Regions from separate parts of the Mycobacterium sp. NPDC003323 genome, predicted to be linked through region 1. Evidence: predicted binding sites of a transcription regulator. Region 1 holds the regulator's gene; each other region holds the start of a gene.
What was found. Region 1 encodes LexA, which represses DNA repair genes until DNA is damaged. Its sites were predicted from a motif close to CGAACANNTGTTCG; they were not measured.
Positions count from the first base shown of each region.

Region 2: ACWDUN_RS02730 (DUF222 domain-containing protein) is a predicted target of LexA. The motif match lies at 1,521-1,534, and genes of this name have one in related genera.
Region 3: ACWDUN_RS24080 (DUF222 domain-containing protein) is a predicted target of LexA. The motif match lies at 2,015-2,028, and genes of this name have one in related genera.

Region 1 covers NZ_JBSFSB010000001.1:797,817-801,092, reverse strand. The annotation lists gene ACWDUN_RS03590 (TetR/AcrR family transcriptional regulator) at 1-170, opposite strand, end outside; gene ACWDUN_RS03585 (oxygenase MpaB family protein) at 317-1,258, shown strand; gene ACWDUN_RS03580 (DoxX family protein) at 1,255-1,671, shown strand; gene lexA (transcriptional repressor LexA) at 1,736-2,410, shown strand; gene ACWDUN_RS03570 (sunset domain-containing protein) at 2,411-3,276, opposite strand, start outside.
Region 2 covers NZ_JBSFSB010000001.1:625,230-628,505, forward strand. The annotation lists gene ACWDUN_RS02720 (TetR/AcrR family transcriptional regulator) at 1-50, opposite strand, end outside; gene ACWDUN_RS02725 (cytochrome P450) at 136-1,392, shown strand; gene ACWDUN_RS02730 (DUF222 domain-containing protein) at 1,687-3,012, shown strand; gene ACWDUN_RS02735 (thioesterase family protein) at 3,069-3,276, opposite strand, start outside.
Region 3 covers NZ_JBSFSB010000014.1:79,581-82,856, forward strand. The annotation lists gene ACWDUN_RS24075 (universal stress protein) at 1-268, shown strand, start outside; gene ACWDUN_RS24080 (DUF222 domain-containing protein) at 277-2,010, opposite strand; gene ACWDUN_RS24085 (SCO6745 family protein) at 2,223-2,981, shown strand; gene ACWDUN_RS24090 (LysR substrate-binding domain-containing protein) at 2,982-3,276, opposite strand, start outside.

The sequences.
Region 1 (3,276 bases):
GCGGCCAGTTTCTCGATGGCCGCGTTGATGATCTCCTCCTTGTTGGCGAAGTACTGATAGATCGACCCCTTGCTGACACCGGCCCGCTCGGCGATGGCATTGGTGGTCAGCTGCTCGGGGCCGGTCTTGCGCAACAGGGTCGCGGCAGTGTCCACAATTTTTGCGACCATCTCCCTCGAACGCTCCTGCTTCGGTGCCTTTCGATGCCGTGACGTGCTTTTATCGGCAGCCAATGCAGCCTCCTAACGCGACTTGAATGCGACCGATAGGTCATATTAGCGTCGCTGCCCCAAGCCTTGAGGAGGTGCGCGCAGTCATGACTGCCACCACGGATCTACCCGTTCACGATGCCGAAGACGCCGGCCGGCCCGAGCTGGTCCCGCTGGACTCACTGACCGCCGAGCACACCGGGCGCTGGACGTTTCTCATCGTCGACGGGGCGGCGTTCATGATGCAGGCCATGGAGCCGGTGATCGCCGAGATCACCGGCCGCTACTCGGCGGCCTTCCACGGCGACCCGGGTGGCCGCGCGATCCGCTCCGTCGACTCGGTGCTGCGGTGGACCTACGGCGGCACCGAGGCCGTCGCCGAGGGCAACCGGGTGCGCGCCATGCACCAGCCGATCACCATGCGCAGCGCCGCCGACGGCAAGCAGATCAGCGCACTGAACCCGCAGTCCTATCAGTGGGTGATCGCCACCGGCTACATCGTCACGGCCCAGGGCGGCCGGCTGCTGGTGGGGCGTGAGTTCACCGCCGACGAGAAGGCCGAGTTGCTACGCGACAACCGCCGACTGGCCCGGCTGTTGCACGTGCCGATGCGCGACTACCCGCAGACCCCGGCCGAGATGGATGCCTACTTCGAGTCCTGGATCGACAGGCTGGAAGCCACCCCGCAGGCACTGCAACTGATCGGCGAGATGAAGACCGGCAAGGTCGACCTGCCGCCATCGGTGCCCGCGCTCCTGCGCCCGCTGGCGCGCCGGATCCTGCGCCCCGGGCTGCGGCTGAATTACCTCTCGGTGGTGGGGCTGCTCGATCCGCGGTTGCGCGCGAAGCTCGGCGTCACCTGGAGCACGGCCGAAGAGCGTGAACTGCAGCGCATCTACACCGTCATCCGCACGGCCTACCGGATCCTGCCGGATCGGCTGACCTATTTCCCGCTGGCCTATCACGCCCGCAAGCATCACGAGTGCCTGGAGAAGATGAAGCAGCGCCAGCAGAAGTCCTTCGCCTACAACCTGCCCGGTGCCCGATGAGTGAGGTGCCCGCACCGCCGCCCACCACCCGCGCGCGCAGCATCGCCCGCCTGACGCTTGCCGGCGCGATGATCTTCGCCGGCCTCAGCCACCTGTTCTGGGCCCGTGAAGAGTTTCAGGCTCAGGTGCCGAAGTGGGTTCCGATGGATGCCGACGGTGTCGTGATGGCCTCCGGTGGCGTCGAGATCACCCTCGGCGTCGGCCTGGCCCTGCTGCGACGCGACCGCGTCCTGGTCGGCCGGCTGCTGGCGGCGTTCTTCGTGCTGATCTTCCCGGGCAACATCGCGCAGTACCTCAACCATGCCGACGGTTTCGGCCTCGACACCGACACCAAGCGCCTGGTCCGGTTGTTCTTCCAGCCGGTGCTGATCGCCTGGGCGCTGTGGTCGACCGGGATCCCGCGACGCCGATGAAGACACGCGACACGCCTCGAACACATGTTTGATTATCGGTGCGGCGGCGACTACATTCAGCCCCATGAGCGACAGCAGCGACACCCCTGAGGCACGCTCCGGCCTGACCGAGCGTCAGCGCACCATTCTCGAGGTCATCCGCACCTCGGTGACCACCCGTGGCTATCCACCGAGCATCCGGGAGATCGGCGACGCCGTCGGACTCACGTCCACCTCGTCGGTCGCCCACCAGCTGCGCACCCTGGAACGCAAGGGCTATCTGCGGCGCGATCCCAATCGCCCACGCGCGGTGGACGTCCGCGGCGCCGACGACACCGTGACGCCGATCGTCGCGACCGACGTCGCGGGCTCCGACACACTGCCGGAGCCGACCTTCGTCCCGGTGCTCGGACGCATCGCCGCGGGCGGACCGATCCTGGCCGAGGAGGCCGTCGAGGATGTCTTCCCGCTGCCCCGCGAGTTGGTCGGCGAGGGTTCACTGTTCCTGCTGAAGGTGGTCGGCGAGTCGATGGTCGACGCGGCGATCTGCGACGGCGACTGGGTCGTCGTCCGTCAGCAGAACGTGGCCGACAACGGCGATATCGTCGCCGCGATGATCGACGGCGAGGCCACCGTGAAGACCTTCAAGCGGACCAAGGGCCAGGTGTGGCTGATGCCGCACAACCCGGCGTTCGAACCGATCGACGGTAACGACGCCGTGGTGCTCGGCAAGGTCGTCACCGTGATCCGCAAGGTCTGATCAGTCGGCCCGCACGAAACCGTTCGCGCGGGCGAACTCCTCACTGGCGAACCAGATCTCGGCCTCGGTATCGCGGTAGCCGCGGCTGCCCGGCGCCCAGTACAGACCCGTCTTGGTGTCCGCCTTGATCGGATAACCCTCGGGGGCCCGGTAGCGGTCGGTGGTGGCCAGCCGCATGGACGTCCAACCGGCGTCTTCGGCCTCGTCGTCCGGTGCCGCCGCCGCGTGCCGGCCGCTGGGGACCTCGGGCTCGTAGGACGGCAGCGGCGGGACCCCGACCACCGCGGTCGGCGGCTCGACGTCGAGTTCGGGTACCGACGGCTCCGGCGGCAGCGTTTCGATGCGGGTGGGCGCGGTGTCCACCGCGTCCTCGTCGAACACCGGCTCCTGCGGTGCTTCCGCCGGCTCCGGCTCAGCGCCGTATTCGGGCTCAGCGCCGTATTCGGGCTCGTCGCCGTATTCGGGCTCGTCGACGTACTCGGCGTCGACGAAATCGTCCCGATCGTCGTCGTCGAGATCCTCGCCGAGATCGTCGGTGAAGTCGTCGGCGGGACGGGCACCGGCCTCGGCCGAACGCTTGGCATACGGCGGGGTCTCGCCGACCGGCGGCACCAGCGCCCACGGGCTCTGCGCACTCTGCTGCTCGTAACCACCGTCGTGCAGCACGCCGGTCTCGGGTTCCGCGTCGCGGCGGGCGTCGGGACCGTCATAGCCGTCATAACCGTCGTAGCGGTCCTCGTAGCCGCCGTAACCCCGGTCGTAGTCCTCGAATCGGTCGTCGCGGGAGCGCCGATTGCGCAGCACCGCAACGGCGATCACCGCGATCAGGCCGACCAGCGGGATCAGGCCGAGCAGCCACCACCAGC
Region 2 (3,276 bases), 170 kb from region 1:
ACCTCGGCGGTGGCGGCGAGGATCCGCTCACGCGTGGTCACCTGGGACATGGCATCAGCTTTACAAATTATCTTCGTACTGTCACGCTCATCTCTGTCGCGACATCGCCGTCGCCAGCCCCAGGAGGGAATCGCCGTGACAGTCGCCAGCGCCCCGCGGGCACGCGAATACAGTCCGTTCGACATCACGTCGCACGGATTCTGGAGTCAGCCCTTCGACGTTCGGGATCAGACTTTCGCCCAGCTGAGGGCGCTGGACGGATTGAGCTGGCATCCGCCGCTACCGACCCTTTTCGATCTGGAGGAGCCCGGATTCTGGGCGGTGACGCGGCGTGCCGATCTGCAGTTCGTCAGCCAGAACCCGCATCTGTTCACCTCGACTCGGGGTGTGGCGCTGGACCCGATGCCTGCCGAGATGCAGAAGTTCGCCACGTTCTTCCTCATGATGGATCCGCCCGAGCACACCACCTACCGGCGGTTGATCAGCTCGGCGTTCACACCGCGCAATGTGCGCAGGATCGAGGAGCAGATCCACGACAACGCGGTGGCGATCGTCGACGAACTGATCGGAGCCGGTGACATCGACTTCGTGCACGACTGCGCCGCCAAGCTGCCGATGATGACCATCAGCGACATGCTGGGCGTGCCCAAGGCCGATCAGCCGGCGCTGGCCGCGGCCGCCGAGAAACTGTTCAGCATGAGCGATGACGATTACTCGACGCTCGAAGAGCGGGCGATGGACACCATCAACGAGATCATGCTGATCTCGAACACCGGTGTCGAGCTGGCCAAGTTCCGTCGCGCCAATCCCGGGGACGATCTGATGACCAGCATCGTCGACGCGGAGGTGGACGGGCGTCGGCTCACCGACGAGGAGATCGGGGCATTCCTGATGCTGCTGGCCTCGGCCGGTAACGACACCACCAAGCAGACCACCACCCATGCCATGCTGGCGCTCGCCGCGAATCCTGGCCAAAGAGATTGGCTGATGGATGATTTCGACGCGCGTATCGGGATGGCCACCGAGGAGTTCGTGCGCTGGTCGACGCCCGTGCTGCAATTCGCGAGATTCGCCACCGAGGATGTCGAGGTGGCCGGTCAGCAGATCAGCGCGGGGGACAAGGTGGGGTTGTTCTACTGCTCGGCCAACCGTGATGAGCGGGTGTTCACCGACCCGCACACCTTCGACCTGAGCCGGGCGCCGAATCCGCAGGTGGGTTTCGGCGCCGGCGGCCCGCACTTCTGCCTGGGCAATCAGCTGGCGAAATGCGAACTGCGCAACATCTTTCGGGAGCTGCTCACCCGACTGACGACGATCGAGTTCGGTGCGCCGGACTTGTTGTACAGCAGCTTCGTGCATGGCATCAAGCGGTTGCCCGCGTATGTGGGCTGAGTCGGAGGTGCGGTGGGGAAGTGTCGCTACCAAGACCATTCGAAGTGTCACCGATGTCCTGATGCACAATTTCCCACCAATTCTCGTCTCGGAATTTTGTTGCACGGTGCCCAGATTCGGCGTAGGATCGAACACAAGTTCGAAGCGAAGTGGCTCCCACTCTCCAGGTGAGCCCGTGTCGGCGGCTACGGGTCGCCGAAGAGGTTCGACGACCCTGACGAGGGTTTGTCTGAGCCGTGGTGCCCCTTTGGGGGCGAGTGTGTGTTGGCCTTGTCCGAAAGGTTGGGTCCCGGGATGGACGCCACCGATTTGAGTTCTTTCATTGATGCGTTGATCGACGATCTCGCACCGTCTGTTCCGCCAAATGATGATGATGTCGGGCGGACGTTGTTTCATCTGCTGGACTGTCCGCGGAAGGTGGTTGATGAGGTGCCGCTGTTGGCGGTGCTGACGGCCGCGGTGACGGCCCGCAACCTTTTCGATCACGTGATCGCTTCTGCGGTGGCGGCGGCGGAGCGGCTCGGGGTGCCGGCGCGCAAACGCCTGCGCAGCGGGGCGGATCTGCTCACCGCGCTGGGGATGTCGCCGGGTGCCGCGCAGCGCGCGGCACGGGTGGGACGCGCGGCGTCGTCGATGCCGGCGTTGACGCGGTCCCAGCGCGTGGGTGGGTTGGGCATCGAGTTCGTCGACGCGGTCGGTAAAGGTGTGGCCCATATCGAGCGCCGCGTCGAGTTGTCCGAGCAGGACCGCGCCAGCGTGGTGCGCAAGCTGATGATTCAGATCACCCCGGCTCAGGTGGACTCGAAGGCCCGCGCGATCGCCATCGATAAGACCGCGGCACAGCCGGTGGGGGAAAGGCCGGTGCCGGTGGCCGAGGACGCCGACCTCAATGAGATGACCCTGGTCCAGAACGGCGAAGGCCGATTCGAGGCCTCGTTGGATCTGGATGTGGGGACCGGGGAGGAATTGTGTGCGGCGTTGGATCCGTTGTGTAGGCCCGTCCCGCTGCCGGACGGCTCACCGGATCCGCGCCCGATCGGTAGGCGTCGCGGCGACGCGATCGGGCAGATTCTGCGCACCTACTTGTCGCAGTCGACGCGACCGATGTCCGGTGGCGTGCTGCCGCACGTCACGCTGATCCGGCCGAACGCTGCAGCGGCCGGCGACGAAGACGTCGACAGGCTGGGTTTCGGTGGCCCGATCAGCACCGCCACCGCCGATCTGATCGCGTGTGACTCCACGCTGACCTCGGTGGTCGTGGATCACACCGGGGTGCCACTCGATGTCGGGCGCAGCGAGCGCCTGTTCACTCCTGCGATCCGTAAAGCGTTGGGGATACGGGACAAGGGCTGTGCGCATCCGGGGTGTGGGCGGCCGGTGTCGTGGTGCGACGCCCACCACATTAAGCCGTGGGGCGCCGGGGGCGAGACGAGTCTGGACAACGGGGTGCTGCTCTGCCGCTACCACCACACCCAGATCCATCACGGTGGCTGGCAGGTCTACCTCGGCCCCGACCGCCACCCATGGTTCATCCCACCCCACGACCCGACCGGACCACAACCAGCGCACCTGCGCTCGCATGCCCGCCGCACCATGACCGACCTACCGGCCGCCGCATAACCCAAAGCCTCAGTGCACCTTGACAACTACACAGTGACCCCGCCGGGGCGGCCGGCTCAGCCCGATGCAGCAGGCGCGCGGCGGCGCACCAGCACCGACTGCTGGATTGCGCCGACCGGGCCCTGTTCGTCGAACAGCGTGCCCAGCGTGGTGCCGATCCCATCGGGACCGTAGTTGGTCTCCGCGCGCACGCCGATCCACTCGCCGGCGGGCACCCGATGGATGTGCACCACCAGATCGGTGTTCAGGAACGTCCATCGCCGG
Region 3 (3,276 bases), on a different contig from region 1:
TGTGGATTCGCGTTTCGCGGGAGGTGCGGAGGTCAGCGATGTCCGCGGCCGGCTCGCCGAGTGCGGTGTCGAGTTCGAGCTCCGCCAGCCCGTCGGGGTCGACGCCGTGGACGAACTGCTGACCGCGATGGACCGCCCCGAGGCCGAGCTGTTGGTGGTGGGCATCCGCCATCGCAGCCCGGTGGGCAAGCTGCTGCTCGGCAGTGTCGCGCAGAAACTCATCCTGGAATGCGCGAAACCGGTGCTGGCGGTCAAGCCCTCCGAGTGACACGACGCTCACCCTGATTCCTCCTCGGGATAGTCCTCCCGTTTGAGGAGTTCTTCGGGGTGGAAGTGGTGGTTGATGGTGTCTTGGCCGGTGTCCATCAGCGGTGGTGGGTGCCAGTGCACGCGTCCGGTGGTGGGGTCGATGCGGGTGGTCCAGCCCAGTTCGGCGAGTTGGTTGTCGGGCCCGCAGCCCAGTCCGAGGGTGTCGGCGTCGGTGAGCCCGCCGTTAGCCCAGCTGGGGTCGGCGTGATGGGCCTGGCAGTGGTTGGCGCATTTCGTGCAGCCGGGTCGGGTGCAGCCGCGGTCGCGGTTGTACAGCAGTAGGCGTTGGGCCTTGGTGGCCAGGCGTTTGGTGCGGCCCATGTAGAGCGGTTCGGCGGTGTGTTGTCGATACACCACCAAATAGTGGTGGGCATGCTCGGCCAGCCGAATCAGGTCCGGCATCGGCATCAAGGTGCCGGTCCCGGTGACCGCGATCCCGGCCCCGGACTCCAACTCACCCAGCGTGGTCGACACCACGACGGTGACGGGGAGCCCGTTGTGCTGGCCCAGGCGCCCGGAGGCGAGGATCTCGCGTAGCACGGCTTTGAGGGCGTCGTGTTGGCGCTGGGCTTGGGTGCGGGTGTCGCGGTAGGCGGGGCCGGTCAGCGGCGGCAGCGATGGTGGCGGGGTGGCTGCGGCTGCGGCGGCGGCCTCGACCGCGTCGATCCGCTCGGCGAGCTCGTCGAAGGTGGTGGGCAGCGGTAGCTGTTCCCACACCGACGCCGGATCATCACACGGTGCGGGCGGTGAGGACGGTGGGTTGTGCGGCTCGGGTTGCGCCTCGGCATCGTTCTGCGGCGCCTGCGCTTCAGCGGCAGCCGTCTCTGCGTCCGCTTCCGCGTCGGATGCGGGAGTTGCCTGCGCTTCCGACTCGGCTTCGGCGTCGCTCGCCGGCGGTGCCGGTTCAGTGCCCGGCGCTGCCGGCTCGTCAGCTTCAGCCTCCGGCTCCGGCTCGGGGTTGGCCGGTGAGTCCGGGTCCTCGGGATTGTTGACCCCGGGACGGGCCCAGGTGTCATTCACCGTACCCAGATAGGCCGCCAGCTCCGGATCCACCCAGCCGGTGATCCGGGTCAACCCGTCGGCATCCTGCTGACCGATGCTGATACCGCGCTTGTGGCGCACGATATCGGGGCCCGAGCCATTCTGATTCATCAGATACAGCGCGGACACCGCGGTGGCGTGCACCGTCTCGGGCGGGCTGCTCTGGGCCAGCGGCATCAGGATGGCCTCCAACTCCGCACATTCGGCGGCATCGACATACTTGGCCGCCAGGCGCACCGCCTCGGCGATCACCGCCACATGACCCTCACCGATAGCCCCCTGCGCCAACGCCTGGGCGCACAACCCCAACGCCGGCTCCAGCGTCTGCCCGGTGATCGACTGCCTGGGGGCCAGTTCTTCGGCGCGGCGCACCCGGCGCGCGGCCTCGCGCCCGGACAGTCGCATCCGGGTGCCCAGCACATCGGCCCAGTTCTTGCCGCCGATCTCATGCGCGCTCGCCCGCGCCATCAACGCCGCCAGGATCCGGTGATCGACCGCCTCATCCTGGCGGGCGCGTTCCTCGCGTTCGGACTGCAACGCCAACAACTCGGCGGTGTCGAACACCGAGAAATCAGCATCCAACAACGCCTTCACCGACGCGGCACGATCACAGACCGCGGCGGCCACCGCGTCCCGAGACTGCACCACATCCGACTTCATGACCCGAACATACGTACGACCACCGACAAACCAGGCCGGAATGTGACACGAGATGCCAACGGGGCCAGAGAAATTCGTGTCGCTCGAATGTCGCTCGCCAAGCGGGACAATCCAGCAGCAGCCGGTCCTTCACGCGATAGGTGGGCCGCGCCCGTCGGCAGGCGTCTAGTGTTCGATTGCGTACCCGCCGGCCCCAGCCAGGAGAAGCCTCGATGACCGACACCGATCTGGTCCACGCCACCGCGACCGCGGGGGCATCCATCGAACAGGCAGTCGCCGTCTTCATGCTGCACCCCGAGACCTATCAGGCAAGCGTGGCCAACGGATACCAGAACCCGTTGGCCGGGTATGTCGCCGGTCGCGGTGGCGTGCTCGGTGATGTCACCGGCGCGACCGTCGCCGCGGTGTTCGCGGTATTCGAACCCACCGGCCTCGCGACCATGTGGGACGAGGGTGTCGCCGTGCGCGGCGCCGCCGGCGCCGCCGAGGTGTACTGGGACCAGGCCGCCGATTTCGGGCGCAAGTACCTCGCCGACGCCCACGGTCTGGAACGCATCGCCGAGTTGGGGGAGAAGCTCATCGCGGCGGCGCCGACCGCGGCCTCTCCGTTGTTCACGGGGTGGCGCACGATGCCGCTGGCCGAGGACGCCCCGGCCCGCGTCCTGCAGGTCATGTTCGTGCTGCGCGAACTGCGCGCCGGACTGCATTTCAACGCACTCAGCCTCAGCGATGTCACGCCGATCGAGGCGCACATGCTCAACAAGGGGCCGCAATACGCGGCGATGTTCGGCTGGCCGAAACCGTTCCCCGACGGCGCGGACAAGAAGGACCGCTATGACGAGGCGGAGCAGATGACCAATCGGCGGATGGCCGAACTCGTGCGCGCCGCCCTGGATCCCGCGGAGGCCGAGGAACTGGCCGAGCTCTGCACAGCGGCGCTGGCCACGCTCAAGGCCAATGTGCCCGGCTGATCACAGACGTTCGCGCAGGAATCCCAACAGCCGCCGGCCGACGGCGGAGGCCGCCGTCGGCCCCCACGCCAGCGCGATATCGCGCCGAAATCCGGCCGGACTCAAGGCGACCTCCGCGGTGCCGCCGGCGATGCGGCCGTCATGCGGAAGCAGCGCGACGCCCAGTCCGCGGCCGATCAGCTCGCGGATGGTCGCGAACTCCGTGATCTCCACCGTCACCGCTGGATCGAATCCGGCTGACCTGCACCATTGTTCGGTGAGCTGTCGCAAGTTGTAACTCGCGGGATTGGCGATG